Regions from separate parts of the Paenarthrobacter sp. TRD_SC_7 genome, predicted to be linked through region 3. Evidence: riboswitches for the same ligand, from Rfam matches in the RefSeq annotation. Region 3 holds a riboswitch; each other region holds the start of a gene.
The links. Region 3 has a riboswitch for glycine ahead of gcvP (aminomethyl-transferring glycine dehydrogenase). Riboswitches for the same ligand answer to the same signal wherever they lie in the genome.
Positions count from the first base shown of each region.

Region 1 (5,770 bases), 1.1 Mb from region 3:
GCATCCAGCCAGTTGACGTTGCCCTTCGCTGTGGGCAAGTCAAAGCCACCCTCCACGAAGGTGCGGGATTCGACGTCGAACTCGCGGTGGCGGTCAGCGTCGCCGCCGTCGGGGGAGAGCGAGACCATGGCCAGGCGGTACTCGGAGCCGTCGGCAGGACGGAGGAAGCCGGCGCCATGGAATACCCACTCAACGCCTTCGGCGGCGGCAAGGGCGTCGATGTCGAGCAGAACATCCCACTCAGGGTCCTCAGTGAGATAACTCTCCCAGGTGGTGCGGCGCCAGAGGCCCTTGGGGTGTTCCTGGTCCTTCCAGAAGTTGTAGTAGAAGTCGCCGCGTTTGGAGACCATCGCGATGCGATCGGTGGAGTCGAGGACTTCCAGGATGCCGGCCTCTACGGCCTCATACTCGGCGTCCTCCAGCAAGTCTTCGGTGCGCGCGTTCTGCTCGCGGACCCACGCCAGCTGTTCTTCGCCGTGGATGTCTTCGAGCCAGACGTTTTCATCCGTGGGCTCAGGCGCGACGTCCGCTGCGTGGCGCGGGCCGGAGGCTGGCGCGGTCTCATTCTCGGGAAGTGGCGTCTGATCAGCTTCTGTGGTGGTCATCGCCCCATCCAAGCAACACTATTCAACGGTAAGCAAGTCACGCAGAAGTTAGGCTTGAGCGTGGCTAAATCCCAAACCAATCGTGTTGCCCTGATCGGGGCCGGCCCTCGGGGCACCAGTGTCCTTGAGCGGCTGCTCGCGAATTGGGCTGCGGACAGCCCACAAGGAACCACCCTTCACATCGACGTCGTGGACCCCTACCCGGCCGGTTCGGGTCACGTGTGGCAACCGGAGCAGTCACGCCTGTACTTGATGAACACCCAATCGTTCTATCCCACCCTCATTCCCGAGGACCCCAAGCTCGCACCGCCGCTCACGGGCGGCTCGTTCGATCAGTGGCGGGAGGCCCGGCGTCGTGATGGCGAGGGACTGAACGACGCCGAAAAGGCGGAGCTGGCCACGCTGGAATCGCACAACTTCCCCAGCCGCGCGCTGTACGGGCGGTACCTTCGCCAGACTTTGGAAGGGCTGCTGGAACGGCTGCCCGACGGCGTCGAGGTCACCTTCCATGGGACGCTCGCCATTGCTGCGCGTCCCGTACCGGAGGGGTTCGACGTCGAACTCGCCAACGGTGTGACGCTCACCGCCGGGTCCGTGGTCCTTGCGCTGGGCCATATCGAATCCCGGCTGAATCCCGAGCAGCGGTCCTTCAAGAGCGCCGCGGAGGAACAAGGCCTGATGTACTTCCCGCCCGCACCGCCCGCTGACGTTGATTGGCAGGCTGTGCCGGACAACGAGCCCGTGCTGGTCCGCGGAATGGGTTTGAACTTCTTCGATGTGATGGGCCAGTTGACGGAGGGCCGCGGCGGCAAGTTTGTTGAGGCTGGTTCGCCCGGCGCGGGTATCCTCGAGTACCGGGCATCGGGCAGGGAGCCCAAGATCATTGCTGCGTCCCGAAGGGGCACACCGTATCGCGCCAAGGCGGGGCTGGCTGGCTACTACCCCAGCAGCATCACCATGCGCTACCTGACAGAAGACGCCGTGGACCGGTTTCGTGCAGCCGGTATCCAACCTGGCTTCGATCATGACCTCTGGCCGCTGCTCCACCGCGATGCACTCTGGGCCTATTACTCGACGCTGGCTCGGTCCCAGCCCGCCGCGATTAAAGACCCCCCGCAGTTCCTCGCCGACCTTGAGGATGCGCTCCAACCGCATGCGCACACCACTGCGAACTGGGAAATCGAGGTGGGAAACGTCGTCGAAAAACACGTCGTCACCTCCCGCCGGCTGAATCTGAGGGGGCTCGCGGCGCCGCTCGCCGGCCGGACATTCGCTTCCCGGAGCGTGCTGGACGCCGCTATCACGGCCTACCTGGATGATGATGCGCGACGATCAGCGCTAGGTGAGGCCGACCCGGTCAAGATGGCCATCGGCGCACTCCACACTGGCCGGGCAATCCTCAAATCCGTAGTAGCGGACGGCGGAATTACCGATGAATCCTGGTTGGCAGGGCTGCGCGGCTGGTTCGAGTCGTTTGTCGAAGGACTGGCCAGCGGAGCGCCGGCGTTGCGCTCGGAGCAGTTGGCCGCTTTGGCGCGTGCCGGCGTCGTGAGTTTTGTGGGACCGGACCCGAAGTTCAGCGTGGACCGGGGTGCCAAGGTGTTCCGTGCCGTTTCGCCGTGGGTACACGACGCTCCGGTGGAAGCACGGACGCTTGTGGAGGCGATGTCGCCGGCCAACAGAGTGGGCATCAACCTCTCGCCTTTGCTGGAACAACTCATGGCCGACGGACTGGTGCGCACCAAGATCATGATGGGTGTTGAGGGGACGCCCATGCAGACCACCGGCCTTGACGTGGAACCGCACCCCTACAGGCCCCTGGCGGCCAACGGGTCCATCACCAAGAACTTGTACGTCCTGGGTCTTCAGTTATCAGCGTCGCAGTGGGGGACGGCCATCGCCGCTGAGGCCCGTCCGCGCACCGGACCGTCGTACGCGAGCGGCCAGCGGACGCTCCGCGATGCCGATGAGATAGCGCGTAGCATTCTGGGCCGTTGAAGACATGAGGTTGCAGCGCCACGCCCCCTTCGTTAGTGTGTGAGCTGCATCACCGCTTGGTGTTGCGCGCTTTTGATCTGCGGCGGGAGAGCCCTGCCGGTACATCCCGTCAGGCGCCGTAGGAGCAAACCCTCCCCAGGAATCTCTCAGGCCCATGTACCGCCGCGGCGAGGCAACTCTGGAAAGCAGTCCGGATACCGGGCTCACCGAAGGTGCAAGCCTTCCTGCCCGGCAGGAAGGCGGAAACTCTCAGGTCCACGTACAGAGCGGGGAGGAACCCGAATCAATGTGGCACTCCGTGCCGCCTGAACGATGGAGTTCCTTTGACGATTCAGCGCCCACCTTCCACTGGTCCCGATTCACCCCACCTCGAGCGACAGCTCAGCAACCGCCACATCCAGCTCATCGCCATCGGCGGAGCCATTGGCACTGGCCTCTTCATGGGCTCCGGCAAGACTATTTCTGCCGCCGGACCGTCCGTCATCTTCGTGTACATGATCATTGGCTTCATGCTGTTCTTCGTCATGCGTGCCATGGGCGAACTGCTGCTCAGCAACCTCAACTACAAGTCATTCAGCGACTTCGCCGCCGACCTTCTGGGACCGTGGGCGGGTTTCTTCACCGGCTGGACGTACTGGTTCTGCTGGGTCATCACCGGGATCGCGGACGTGATCGCGATCGCCGGGTACTCCCAGGAACTCTGGCCGTCCTTGCCCCTCTGGGTGCCGGGACTGATCACCATCGCCATCCTCCTTCTACTGAACCTCGCCACCGTGAAAGCCTTTGGCGAGACCGAGTTCTGGTTCGCCCTCATCAAGATCGTCGCCATCGCGGCGCTCATCATTGTTGGCCTGTTCATGATTTTCAGCGGTTTCCAGTCCGACGCCGGACCGGCCACCTTCACCAATCTCTGGAGCCACGGCGGCTTCTTCCCGAATGAGTTCATGGGCTTTGTAGCCGGCTTCCAGATCGCCGTCTTTGCGTTCGTGGGCATCGAACTCGTGGGCACTACAGCTGCCGAGGCCAAGGACCCCGAGAAGAACCTGCCCAAGGCCATCAACTCGATCCCCATCCGCGTTCTGCTCTTCTACGTAGGCGCCCTCATCATCCTCATGTCGGTCACCCCCTGGACCCAGTTCGCTGCTGGACACAGCCCCTTCATTGCCATGTTCTCGCTGGCCGGCCTCGGCGCAGCGGCCACCATCGTCAACCTCGTGGTGCTGACCTCCGCGATGTCATCGGCAAACTCGGGTATCTACTCCACGTCCCGCATGGTGTTCGGCCTCGCCCAGGAGGGCGACGCTCCCAAGGTGTTCGGCGCTCTCTCCGGACGCAAAGTACCCCGCAACGCCCTGTTCCTTTCCTGCGTTCTTCTGCTGTCCGGCGTCGTCCTCATGTACGCCGGTTCGGACATCGGCAAGGCGTTCGACATGGTCACCACGGTGTCCGCTGTCTGCTTCGTCTTCGTATGGTCCATCATCCTGGCCAGCTACCTGGCTTTCCGGAAGCGTCGCCCGCACCTGCACGAATCTTCGGCGTTCAAGATGCCCGGTGGCGTGGTGATGGTGTGGGTAGTGTTCGCGTTCTTTGCCTTCGTGCTCTGGGCTCTGACCACCCAACCGGATACGCTCGCCGCCCTGTTGGCCACGCCGGTGTGGTTCATCATCCTGGGGGTCGCCTGGTTGATTCTCCGCCGCCGTCCCGCGCACTTGGCCCGTTACGAGGAGTTCAAGGCTGAGCTCCAGCGCGATGCGGACAGGACGCGGGAGCCGGAACCGGCAAACAAGTAACCGCACGGTCAACAAGCGCAGGCCCCTCACGAAGAAGTTCGTGAGGGGCCTGCTGTTGCTACTGGCCTGCTGGTCCTGTCTCAGGGGTGGTTAGCCCCTCAGGCACTTCTGATACTCCAGCCAGGCAAACGCATACCGAAGCCAGCCCACGATGTCATACCACTTGGATGGCTTGGTGGGTGCGGTGCACTGCGGCGGGTTGGTGCCGCTTTCCGCCACGTTCACCAGCGTCTTCACCACGGTTCCACTCTCGACGGCGGTGAGCACCAAGGTGCCGGCGCCTGCAGCCGCCGCAGCGGGAACCTTGAGGTTCACCGTGGCCTCGCCGGCCGTGACCGGAACAGAACCGAGCGCCAAAGCCGCGCCCTTGGCATCAACGAACACTGCATTCAGGGTTGCGTTGGCCGGGCTGCCGATCGAGGTGAGGTTCAGCTTGGACACGGCCAGGGAAACGGGCTCTCCGGTCTTGACCTCAGACGCCGTGGAGTTGACCACGGCCACAGAACGGCGTGCGAAGTCCGGCGACACCGGATTGTGCTCGCGCAGGTACTTGATCCACGCGTCGCGGTCCACCAGACCCGTGTCCTTCGTGTTGCTGCCCTCCTTGAAGACCCGGAAGTTGTCACCACCGGTGGCCAGGAAGCTGAAAGTCCCGACCCTGTACTCCTTGGCAGGATCGATCACAGCGCCGTTCACCCAGATGCCGGTGATGCGGTCGCCCGCGGGGCGGGCGGCATCGTAGGTGTAGTTGACGTTCTTGGACACGCCCAGCTGCTGGTAGGGGCGGCTGGGGATGGTGCCGTCAGCGTTGGTCTGCCACTGCTGCTCCAAAAGAGTCTTGAACTGTGCACCAGTAAGGGACGTGGTCCAAAGGTTGTTCACGAATGGCAGCACCGCGTTGGCCTCGGCATAGGTGATGGTCCCGTCAGGTGCATAGTACAGCTCGTTACGCAGGCCGCCGGGGTTCACGACGCCGATCTCCGCCGCGCCCAGTTCGGGCGCCTTGAGTGTATCCACGAGGGAGTCCGCCACCAGGTTGCCGAGTGTGGACTCATTTGCGCGATCGTCCCGCTTGGGGGCGCCGCCCGCCGGGTCCGGGGTGAAGGCCGTGGTGATATCAGCGGTCACTGCGCCCACCGGCTGGTTGCCGATCTCGGCTGCCTGGGCGAGGGCCTTGTCCACGATGGTCTTCACAGCCGCCACGCGAGGGTAGGCAGCCACGAGGCTTTCAGCGGTGTCAGTGGTCCGATCCACGATGGCGGCCTTGTAAGCAGTCACTGACTTGCTTGCGGTGTCCACTGTGAGGGTCACGCTGCCCACGTTCTCGCCGTAATTGCCGGTCTGCACAATGGGTCGGGTCTTGCCGGTCGGCTGGCC
Region 1 covers NZ_CM149587.1:4,158,731-4,164,500, reverse strand. The annotation lists gene AC0J5Z_RS19775 (prolyl oligopeptidase family serine peptidase) at 1-605, opposite strand, end outside; gene AC0J5Z_RS19770 (FAD/NAD(P)-binding protein) at 666-2,603, shown strand; glycine riboswitch at 2,677-2,775, shown strand; gene cycA (D-serine/D-alanine/glycine transporter) at 2,927-4,393, shown strand; gene AC0J5Z_RS19760 (ExeM/NucH family extracellular endonuclease) at 4,484-5,770, opposite strand, start outside.
Region 1: linked by a shared signal. The riboswitch ahead of cycA (D-serine/D-alanine/glycine transporter) and the one ahead of gcvP (aminomethyl-transferring glycine dehydrogenase) in region 3 are both predicted to bind glycine.

Region 2 (5,770 bases), 1.3 Mb from region 3:
TCGCTGTGATTGGTCTCTTGGCGCCCTCTTGGACAACGTAGTTCAGGCCCTTGCAACTCAATAATCCGGTCTCATGGGGGGACTCACTTTTGAATCGCGAACAGCGCAACGAGCTGGTGTTGCAGCACCTTCCACTCGTTGGTTACTTGGTCTCTGACCTTTGCGCGCGCGCCACGCATTTGTCGCGCGACGATTTTGCTTCTGTTGGTTCCGTGGCGCTTATTACGTCAGCCGACTCCTTCGACCCCGACCTCGGCGTTCCGTTCGGTGCGTTTGCGCGCCGGAGGATCGTCGGTGCGTTCGCGGATGAGATGCGCGCCGGCGACTGGGCCACACGCTCAGCCCGCAAACGGATCAAGGAAACCACGGCTATCCAGGAGACCCTGACGGGCGTTCTGGGACGAAGCCCCAGCGTTGCCGAAATGGCCTCGGCCTTAGGTGTGGAACGCAGCTACGTCGAGGCTGCCATGGCCGACGCGGCGCGGACCCTTACGTCGTTGGACGAAGTGGTGGCAGACACTGTTGCCTCGCCCGCTGCTTCACCGGAACACTCCGTACTGGCCGATGAACGCATCAAGTACCTCCGCGCCGCCGTCGACGCTTTGCCGGAAAAGATGCGCTTCGTTATTCAGGAGATCTACCTTGCGGGGCGTTCCGTTAAGGAGCTTGCCGAGGAATTGGGCTCTACCCACGCCGCTGTCTCGCAGCAGCGGGCCGAGGGTATCCGGCTCATGCGCGACGGCCTGGCCGCCCACTACGCAGACAGCCCCGATCAAGCCTTTGAGCCAGAATCCCGCATCACCGCCCGACGCCGTAATGATTATCTTTCCGCGTTGGCCTCGGCAACCACAGGCGGAATCACCCGAGGGCTGGGACTGGGATCCGCGCTCAACAGCGCCGTCTAGGCAGCGCACAAGAATAAGGAGAGCCGGGCCGCTGAGCGACCCGGCCCTCCAGATACGTAGCCAGTCCTCTGCTTACTACTGCGCCTTCGGCACACGCCGGAGTACGACGGCGGCGAGCACTGCGGCGCCCGCCATCAGTACCAAGCCAATCGCGGCAGTGATGTGGACGCCGGACTCGAAAGCTGTCCGGGCGGCAACTGTCAGGGCCTCCGACAATGGAGCCGGAAGGGCAGCAGCTGCATCAACAGCGCCGGCTAGTGTTTCAGTGGACTTGCCTGCGGCTTGCGTGGATACACCATCCGGAATGATGAGGTTGTGCTGGTAAGAAGCAGTAAGGATTGAGCCAAGCACAGCCGTTCCCAGGAGCGAACCCAATTCATAGCCGGTCTCGGAAATAGCCGAGGCGGCACCGGACTTGTCGGCGGGCACTGACGCCAGGATGAGGTCGTTGGAGATGGTCTCCGCAGCGCCCACACCAACTGCGAGGACGGTTAAGGCTGACAACAGGAACACGGGTCCGCTGCCGTGGTCTCCCACCACCACAATCAGGTAGCCCACGGCACTGAGCGTCAGTCCTGCAGCCACCACGAACCCGGGCCGCACCCGCTTGACCAGCGGGACCACCAGCAGGCCGGCGATGACTGTTGCAAGGAGCGCGGGAATCATTGCGATGCCGGCCTCCATGGGCGACTGCCCTTCAACCAGCTGCAGGTGCTGGGCAAAGAAGTAGATGAACCCCGTCATGGAGAACAGAGACAGCACGTTCGCCACGATTGCGGTGCTGAACACCTTGTTCTTGAACAAGGCGACATCCAGCATGGGGTTCTCAATCCGCTGCTGACGACGGACGAAGAGAATTCCCATCACCACGCCGAAGCCCATGAAAGCTGCAGCCGACGCTCCGAAACCGTGGACCGCGAATTCTTTGATGCCGTAAACGAACGGCGCCATGGTGACCACGGACAACACAATGCTGGGCAGATCGACCCGGCCCGGGTTGGCGTCCTTGGACTCGGGAATCAGGAGCCGGCCGAAAGCAAGGAGTGGCAGGAGCAGGAAGGCTGCAACCAGGAAAACGGCACCCCACCAGAAGTGCTCCACAAGCCACCCACCGAAGATCGGGCCGAGGGCGGCGCCACCGGAGAAACCTGCGGCCCAGACTGCGATCGCAAGCCGGCGCCGGTTGGGATCGGTGAAGATGTTCCGGATCAGGGACAACGTGGAGGGCATCAGCATGGCGCCGAAGACGCCAAGGCCTGCGCGGCCGGCGATGAGCCATTCAGCGGAAGGCGCGAAAGCTGTAGCAGCCGAAACCGCTGCGAAGCCCGTGCTGCCGATCATCAGCAGCCGGCGTCGTCCGATCCTGTCGCCCAGGTTGCCCATGGAAACAAGGAGTGCAGCCAGGACCAGCGGATAGGCGTCAACAATCCATAGGAGCTGCACGCCGCCCACATCCAGGGAACGGGCGATTTCGGGCAGGGCAAAGGTGAGCGCAGTGTTGTCGACGGCCACCAGCAGCACCGGGAACATCAGGAGTGCCAGTGCCGTCCAGTCGCGCCACGGTGCTGCCTGGCCCTTAACGGGATGAGCGGAACGGGGTGCTTGGGTTGAGGACGGCGAGAACATGTCACTTACTGTACCGTCCAGACGGTATAGTTTCAAATGCAACCCTGCAAGCCTTTAGGGAATGATGGACACATGCCACGAAAACCAGTTGCCCGGGACGCCGTCCTGGATGCCTTCGAAGCCCTCCTTATTGAGGTGGGGGAGCGTGCCGCCACGCTCGACGCCGTTGCCAAGCGGGCAGGGGTGTCCAAGGGCGGGCTGCTCTACCACTTTCCCAATAAGGAAGCGCTGATCGCAGCCCTCCTGGAGCGCCTGGACTTGCTCGCCCAGGAAGATACCGAACTGATGAAGGCGGCGCCGGATGGTTCAGCCGCCTACTTCATCCGGTCCTCGCTCTGGGCGGACACCCCTATGGACCGGGCGTTCGTCGCCGCCACAAGACTGGCCGAGGTGGCCCACGAGGAAACCCGCCGCAGGTTCGCCGCGATCCAGCAACGGTGGCTGGACGTGCTCGCAGAGGACGTCGGACCGGAAGTTGCCAAGGCCGTGAGCTACATGGGTGATGGCCTCTATTTCAACGCGATATTCGAAGGTGGGCAGGAGGGTGGCAACGCCGGGCGGGAGGCCGACGTCGAAATCCTGCTGGGAGTCCTCGAGCGGCTTCGGAAGTAGCGAGTCATCCATTTGCTGCAGCGCCCGGCACATAGGACAATTAACCCTTGTGGCGTGTCCAACGCGGCACCCATACACAACTGAACATGCCTTTGATCTGCGGCGGGAGAGTCCTGCAAGCAAGTGATGCAGGCGCCGTAGGAGCAAACCCTCCCCAGGAATCTCTCAGGCCCACGCACCGCCGCGGCTAGGCAACTCTGGAAAGCAGCAGGCACTCCGCCCACCTTCGGGTGAAAGAGTGCTGTGCTCACCGACGGTGCAAGCGATGGTTGTTCACGCAACGCGCGGAAACTCTCAGGTCCAATACAGAGCGGGGAGGAACCCAGCCGCTGTGGCGTACCCAAACGCTGCCCAAGTAATGGAGTTCCTTCGTGACGGTTAGTTCTGCCTCCACCACCTTCGTCGATCGGCATATCGGCGCCCGCCGCCAGGCCGACATTGAGACCATGCTCAAGTCCGTCGGCTACGACACCGTCGATTCGTTGGTCGACACCGCCGTCCCGAACGACATCCGCCAGGATGTTGCCCTTACCCTGCAGAACGCACTGAGCGAAGTTGAAGTTCTGGCTGAGCTGCGCAGGCTCGCGTCCAAGAACAAGACCGCCGTCCAGATGATCGGCCAGGGCTACTACGACACCGTGACGCCGCCGGTGATCCGCCGCAACATCCTCGAGTCCCCGGCCTGGTACACGGCCTACACTCCGTACCAGCCGGAAATCTCGCAGGGGCGCCTCGAAGCACTCCTGAACTTCCAGACCATGGTCCAGGACCTCGTCGGCCTGCCAATCGCCAACGCATCCCTCCTGGATGAAGCAACCGCAGTGGCCGAAGCCGTCCTCATGATGCGCCGAGCCAACAAGAACAAGGCTGCCCAGGATGGCAAGACCGTCCTCGACGCAGACTGCCTCCCGCAGACCATCGCCATCGTCAAGGGCCGTGCCGAGGCGCTCGGCTTCGAAGTCGAGGTCGCTGACCTTTCCTTGGGTCTCCCGGAAGGTGCCATCAACGGCGTCGTTCTCCAGCAGCCGGGTGTGTCCGGCCGCGTGTTCGACCACTCTGCCGTGATCGCCGACGCCAAGGAGCGCGGTGCGCTGGTTACCGTCGCTGCCGACCTTCTTTCCTTGACCCTCATCACCCCTCCAGGTGAGCAGGGCGCCGACATCGCCGTTGGTTCCGCACAACGCTTGGGCGTTCCGCTGTTCTTCGGCGGCCCGCACGCTGCCTACATGGCCGTCCAGAAGGGTCTGGAGCGTTCCATGCCCGGCCGTCTGGTGGGCGTTTCCAAGGACGACGCCGGTGTCCCCGCCTACCGCTTGGCGCTGCAGACACGTGAGCAGCACATCCGCCGCGAGAAGGCCACATCCAACATCTGTACCGCGCAGGCACTGTTGGCCATCGTGGCCTCGATGTACGCCGTCTACCACGGCCCCGAGGGCTTGAAGGCGATTGCCGAAACCGCCCACGGTCACGCCCGCGCCCTTGCAGCGTCACTGAAGGGCGCCGGCGTCGAGGTCCTCCACGGCTCCTTCTTCGACACCATCACCGTCCGCATCCCCGGCAAGGCCGCTGAGATCGTCGCCGCTGCCGAGGCCAAGGGCATCAACCTGCGCGGCATTGATGCTGACACGGTTGGCATCTCCGTCGATGAGACCACTACTGATGAGATTGTCGGTCGTCTCCTTGAGGTCTTCGGCGCTTCGGTCCTTGAGTCCGCTGACGGCTTTGCGCTTGAGGGCTCAGTTGAACGCACGAGCGACTTCATGCAGCACCCGGTGTTCAACACGCACCGCTCTGAAACCCAGCTCCTGCGCTACATCCGCAAGCTCTCGGACCGCGACCTCGCGTTGGACCGCACCATGATTCCGCTGGGTTCCTGCACCATGAAGCTGAACGCCACGGCTGAGATGGAAGCCATTTCCTGGCCGGAGTTCGCCTCCATCCACCCGTTCGCTCCGGATTCCCAGACCGAGGGCTGGCGTGAACTCATCACCGACCTGGAAGCCCAGCTGACCGAGATCACCGGCTACGATCAGGTCTCCATCCAGCCGAATGCAGGTTCCCAGGGCGAGCTCGCCGGCTTGCTGGCGATCCGCGGCTACCACCTGTCCCGCGGGGACGAGCAGCGCACTGTCTGCTTGATTCCGGCTTCTGCCCACGGCACCAACGCAGCTTCGGCAGTGCTGGCCGGCATGAAGGTAGTGGTAGTTGCCACGGCTCCAGATGGCACCATCGACCACGTTGACCTCAAGAACAAGATCGAAGCCAACCGTGACGCGCTCTCGGCGATCATGATCACCTACCCGTCCACGCACGGCGTGTACGACGCCGACGTCCGCGAAGTATGCGACGCCATCCACGAGGCCGGCGGCCAGGTGTACATCGACGGCGCCAACCTCAACGCCCTCGTCGGGCTCGCCCAGCCGGGCAAGTTCGGCGGCGACGTGTCCCACCTGAACCTGCACAAGACCTTCTGCATCCCGCACGGCGGCGGCGGCCCGGGCGTGGGCCCCGTTGCTGCAAAGGCACACCTTGCGCCGTTCATGCCGGGCGATGCAGCAACCTGGAGCGAAGGCAACGACGTTCCGATTTCGGCGTCGCGTTTCGGTTCCGCCGGAGTCCTGCCGATC
Region 2 covers NZ_CM149587.1:3,944,694-3,950,463, reverse strand. The annotation lists gene AC0J5Z_RS18770 (sigma-70 family RNA polymerase sigma factor) at 90-905, shown strand; gene AC0J5Z_RS18765 (MFS transporter) at 981-2,531, opposite strand; gene AC0J5Z_RS18760 (TetR/AcrR family transcriptional regulator) at 2,604-3,143, shown strand; glycine riboswitch at 3,237-3,334, shown strand; gene gcvP (aminomethyl-transferring glycine dehydrogenase) at 3,515-5,770, shown strand, end outside.
Region 2: linked by a shared signal. The riboswitch ahead of gcvP (aminomethyl-transferring glycine dehydrogenase) and the one ahead of gcvP (aminomethyl-transferring glycine dehydrogenase) in region 3 are both predicted to bind glycine.

Region 3 (5,770 bases):
GGGTGGATGGAGGCGAACTCCGGCCAGGAAATCGCTTCCATCTCAGCCGTGGCGTTCAGCTTCATGGTGCAGGAACCCAGCGGAATCATGGTGCGGTCCAGTGCCAGGTCCCGGTCGGACAGCTTGCGGATATAGCGCAACAGCTGTGTCTCGGAACGGTGCGTGTTGAACACCGGGTGCTGCAGGAAGTCGCTCGTCCGGGCCACGTTGGCGGGCAGTTCGAACCCTGCCGCGTCCCCTACCGGACCCGCGCCAAAGGCGACGGCCACCGAGGCGAGGACCTCCGGCGTCGTGGTTTCATCAACGGAGACGCCAACGGTGTCCGCGTCGATGAGGCGCAGGTTGATGCCGCGGGCTTCGGCGGCGGCGATGACCTTGTCGGCCTTGCCGGGGACGCGCACGGTGAGGGTGTCGAAGAAGGATTCGGACACGAGTTCGCGACCGGCCTTCTGCAGCGCGGTAGCGAGCGTGCGGGCATGGCCGTGGACAGTCTCGGCTATCGACTTCAGGCCTTCAGGACCGTGATAAACCGCGTACATCGAGGCGACGATGGCGAGCAAAGCCTGGGCTGTGCAGATGTTGGACGTGGCCTTCTCACGGCGGATGTGCTGCTCACGTGTCTGCAACGCCAAGCGGTACGCAGGCACACCGGCGTTGTCCTTGGAAACGCCCACGATGCGGCCCGGAAGCGTGCGCTCCATACCTTCGCGGACGGCCATATAAGCAGCGTGCGGGCCGCCGAAGAACAGCGGAACGCCGAAGCGCTGCGCGGTTCCGACGGCGATGTCCGCACCTTGTTCGCCCGGGGGCGTGATGAGGGTGAGCGCCAGAAGGTCCGCGGCAACGGTAACCAGCGCACCGCGTTCCTTGGCCTCAGCGATCACGCCGGAGTGGTCGAACACGCGGCCGGACACGCCCGGCTGCTGGAGCACGATGCCGTTGATGTCGCCGTCGGGAAGGCCAGCCGAAAGGTCCGCGATCTGAACCTCGAAGCCCAGCGCCTCAGCGCGGCCCTTCACGATGGCGATGGTCTGAGGAAGGAGATCCGCGTCCAGGACAGTCTTGCCATCCTTGGCGGCCTTGTTCTTGTTGGCGCGGCGCATCAGGAGCACAGCCTCGGCAACGGCGGTGGCTTCATCCAGCAGCGAGGCATTGGCAACGGGAAGTCCCGTGAGGTCCTGCACCATGGTCTGGAAGTTGAGCAGTGCTTCAAGGCGGCCCTGGGAAATTTCCGGCTGGTACGGCGTGTAGGCCGTGTACCAGGCCGGAGCTTCCAGAATGTTGCGGCGGATGACCGGGGGCGTGACGGTGTCGTAGTAGCCCTGGCCGATCATCTGCACGGCAGTCTTGTTCTTGGACGCGAGCTTGCGGAGCTCGGCGAGGACCTGCACCTCGGTAAGGGCGTCCTGCAGCTTCAAGGCAGTTTCCTGGCGGATGGAATCGGGAACCGCGACGTCTACCAAGCCGTCGACCGAGTCGTAGCCGATGGCCTTGAGCATAGTGTCAACGTCGGCTTGGCGGCGGGCGCCGATGTGCCGGTCCGCGAAGGCGGTGGGGGTTGATTGAACAGTCAAGAGGAACTCCATGATTCAGGCGCCCACTGAGCGCCACGATGATGTGGGGTTCCTCCCCGCTCTGTATTGGACCTGAGAGATTCCGCAGGAATGGTTGCCTGCTTGCACCGTCGGTGAGTCCGGTTACCCGGACTGCTTTCCAGAGTTGCCTAACCGCGGCGGTACATGGGCCTGAGAGATTCCTGGGGAGGATTTGCTCCTACGGCGCCTGACTGGATGTACCGGCAGGACTCTCCCGCCGCAGATCAAAAGCGTTGCATCACCGTCAGTGACACGCTTCACACCATAGCGGGTTGTCTTGGCTTCGTGCAAGCAAGCCCAGGCATAACCCCTCGCCCCCGAAACACCAGCTTGAAACTTCGGAGTGGTAGTTTGATCTCTGCTGAGGCAGACACCCGCACCCAATCGGAGGACCATCCATGCTTAAGGGTTTCAAGGACTTCATACTTCGCGGCAACGTGATCGAGTTGGCCATTGCCGTCGTCATCGGCAGTGCCTTCACGGCCCTGGTTGCTGCTTTCACCACCAACATCATTAACCCGCTCATCGCTGCCGCAGGCGGAGTGAACGCCGATGGCCTGGGCTTCAGGATCTGGCAGGACAACCCCGCCACGTTCATCAATATCGGCGCTGTGCTGACGGCGCTCGTGACCTTCGTAATCACCGCTGCCGTGGTTTACTTCATCTTCGTGGCACCCATGAACAAGATCAATTCCCTGGTCAAGGACCGGCTCTCCACCGAGGAGCCCGAGGAAGAGCCGCTTCCGGCAGATACGGCCCTGCTGGCCGAAATCCGTGATCTCCTCAAGGACGCGGCGGCAGCCCGCACCGCAGGCAACACTTCCGAGCTGGACGCGGACTTCGATTCCAACCGCACGCGCTAGGGCCGACCGCACGCGCTAAGAGCGTCCTCCCCGCGGGCGCTCCTTCCCCGTTGCTTAGACGAACCCGGCATCCTCCCCGCGAGGGCGCCGGGTTCTTGCACGTTCACCGGCCTGTCCCCAGAACGTGACGCGCAGGCAACCGGCTCGAAACAGGGGCAGGGCAGCATGAAACCATGAAGCCCAACCCGAGCACTCCCGTCACCGCAGATCTCCTCTGTGATGTCTGCGGACAGCTGCCCGAACCGCCCAAAGCCCGGCTCACACTCGCGAACATCGCGGTCATGCTTCCCATCGAGTTGCTGGTCCATGCAGCGGTGGTGGAAACTCACTTGCCTTACGTAGCCAAGGTCCTGCTGCTTGCCGTGACCGCCACAGTGTTGGTCATTTGGGTGGCTGAATCATCAGCAGCCAAGGTCCTCCGACGCTGGTTGCATGCGCCAGCCCTCCGCCAGCGGCGCAAGCTGCACCTCGCTCCTGCCCTGTGGCGAGCCAGAACGGTACTGCTGGACCAACCTGGGTCCCTACAAAAGATCACCCAGTCCCTCGCCAAGCTGGACACCAACATCCTTAGCCTTCACGTCCACCCGATGATCCGGACAGGTGGCGCCGCCACGGGGCTCAGTGAAAGGGTGATGGATGAGTTCGTTCTTTCCGCCCCTGGCGACGTCACCGAGCAGGAACTACTGAAAGCACTGCACGACGGCGGCGGGCATGAGTCACACGTTTGGCCCACCACGGCTTTAGCCATGGCCGACGGCCAAACCAAGGCCTTGAGTCTCGCCACCCGCATCGCCGGGAACCCGAAGGAGCTTCCGATGGCCGTCGCCGAGCTCCTCTCCGCAAAAGTAGTCCCGATCGATCCGGAACGCCCCACGCACGAGGCGACTACCGGCGTCGGGCCTTCCACTGACATCCTTAAAATTCCGACCGCGTGGCACGGTCCGCTGGTCTTTTCCCGGCCTGGTGAGCCATTTTCGCCCGCCGAATCGGCACGCGCGCACAGGCTGGCCGAGCTCGCGGAGATCTTGGCGCACAGTCCGGAGGACAGGCAGCGTTCCCTCCCGGTTAGTGGTGCGAGATCAACGTAACTCCCTGCGAAACGCCGGTGTCGTGACACGCGCCATGGCAGCAACCGGGCAGGAGCGCAGGACCTGTCAGTGCATCACGCGATACCTCAGGAAGATGGTGCCATTGCCGAAGGTGCGCTCTTGGGCGAGTTCCAGCCGGGTGCCGACTCCGTCCGGCAGGCCTTTCTTCCCGCCGCCCACCAGCACCGGCACAACGTAGAGCTGGCATTCATCGATCAGCCCTTCCCGGAATGCATTCGCCGCGAGTTCAGGCCCACCAATGACAATGTCGCTGGCAGCCGTGGCCTTTAGGTCCCTAACGTCCCGTGCCTTGAATTCCCTCTCGATCCGCGTCTTTCCAGTAGTGGGCTCCTGAAGCGAGCGGGAGTACACCACCTTCTCCGCACTTCGCCATAGCTGCGCAAAGTCGTCGATGTGGGCTGGCTCGGAGGAGGTGTCCCAGCTGTCCCAGGCGCTCATCACGTCGTAGAGCCGCCGACCATACAGGTACTGCTGCACAGAGCGCTCACGAGCATTGATGAACCGGTGCACTTCCTCGTCCGGCACGCCCCAGTCAAAGTTGCCCTCGGTGTCCGCGATGTAGCCGTCCAAGGACACGATGGCCGAGTAGATGAGCTTGGCCACGGAGGTTCAGTCCTCGTCAATCTTTTCGAGAAGCTTCCCCAAGGCATCACGAATATCTTCGTAGTCGTACTGGCCGGCCCTGCTCTCGGCGGAGATCACTCCGCAGCGGTGGATCTTCTTGAAGTCACCAATCGGGAATTTGTAGTGGCCCTTTTGCTCGTCCGGGTGTTCGTCGTCTATACCGAGGAACCACTTGGAGTATTCGGCGTGGCCGTGCTTGTCCAGAAAGGCATTCTCTTCCTTGGTGGACGGAGCGTGTTCGCTCCAGTCGTCGCGGGTGTCCTTGACCACCCTGCCGTCGCGAATCAGATGCTTCGCGTGGTCGAAAGCCTTCTTGTTGAGTTTCACGGTCATGGCGCAACCTCGCTTGAATGTGGCGGTTCGGCATGGGCAGGGCTAATCGTACGGTTCAGCATAGGACCACCAAGGACCGTCCGAAAGACCCGGCAGTCCAGCAGGATCGCCGTCAGAACTCAGTTCATGAGCCGGATCCAGAGCCCAGTTCCTCGTTCCTTCATCACCATCCGTCGTTCAATGGGCCCTTGTTGAGTGAGCCATAGAGCATTTCCGTCAGACGTCACAGCGTCCACCAGCCCTTGGTCCAGAATGTCGTTGCCGCGCCGGATCTGGACAGTCTGCCCAACAAGCAACCTCCAATTGGTCACTTTCTTCCCCTCTGCTTGGGTGAAGCGGGCCCCGAACAGCGAATCCGTCTTACCGTTTTGCAAATCGATGACTCCTCGGCTGTTGTACAACTTTTCCTTGAAAGGTTTCTGTACAAGACGTGTGCCGTCGCCGCGCGGTCCATGACGGAAATACGTGGGTCGAATTGGGAGACATACGTCTCCTAGAGCGCCTTCACCGCCCCCAGGACCTTAGTCAACGAATCCTTCGCATCACCGAACAGGAGCGTGGTCTGGGGTTCGTACAACAATTCATTCTCAATCCCTGCAAACCCGGGACGCATGGAGCGTTTGAGGAACACTACCTGCCGGGCATCGGCGACTTCCAGGATGGGCATGCCGTAGATCGGTGATCCCGAGGTGGTCTTTGCCGCAGGATTCACAACATCGTTGGCGCCCACCACCAAGGCCACATCGGTGGTCTTGAACTCGGAGTTGATATCGCTCATTTCCTTCAGAGACTCGTACGGCACATTGGCCTCTGCGAGCAGTACGTTCATATGGCCGGGCATTCGCCCAGCCACGGGATGGATGGCGAAGTCCACTTCAATTCCCCGCGCTTCCAGGGCAAGGGCAAGCTCTGCGGCGGTGTGCTGGCCTTGAGCGACAGCGAGGCCATATCCCGGAACGATGATCACCCGCTGCGCATAGCCGAGCAGCACTGCGACGTCCTCCGCACTGGAGGAACGCACCGGCCGCTCACTCACCGCTGTGGATCCAGCAGTGGATCCCCCCTTGAAGGCTCCGAACATGATGCCTGCAACACTGCGTCCCATCGCGGCAGCCATGGCACGGGTAAGGATAGTGCCGGAAGCTCCCACCAGGGTGCCGGCCACGACAAGAAGGACATTCCCCAGTACCAGCCCAGACGCCGCGACTGCCAGGCCAGTGAAGGCGTTCAAAAGTGAAATGACAAT
Region 3 covers NZ_CM149587.1:589,776-595,545, reverse strand. The annotation lists gene gcvP (aminomethyl-transferring glycine dehydrogenase) at 1-1,574, opposite strand, end outside; glycine riboswitch at 1,724-1,822, opposite strand; gene mscL (large conductance mechanosensitive channel protein MscL) at 1,994-2,458, shown strand; gene AC0J5Z_RS02965 (amino acid-binding protein) at 2,632-3,546, shown strand; gene AC0J5Z_RS02960 (dihydrofolate reductase family protein) at 3,613-4,170, opposite strand; gene AC0J5Z_RS02955 (hypothetical protein) at 4,177-4,524, opposite strand; gene AC0J5Z_RS02950 (hypothetical protein) at 4,644-4,835, opposite strand; gene AC0J5Z_RS02945 (NAD(P)(+) transhydrogenase (Re/Si-specific) subunit beta) at 5,018-5,770, opposite strand, start outside.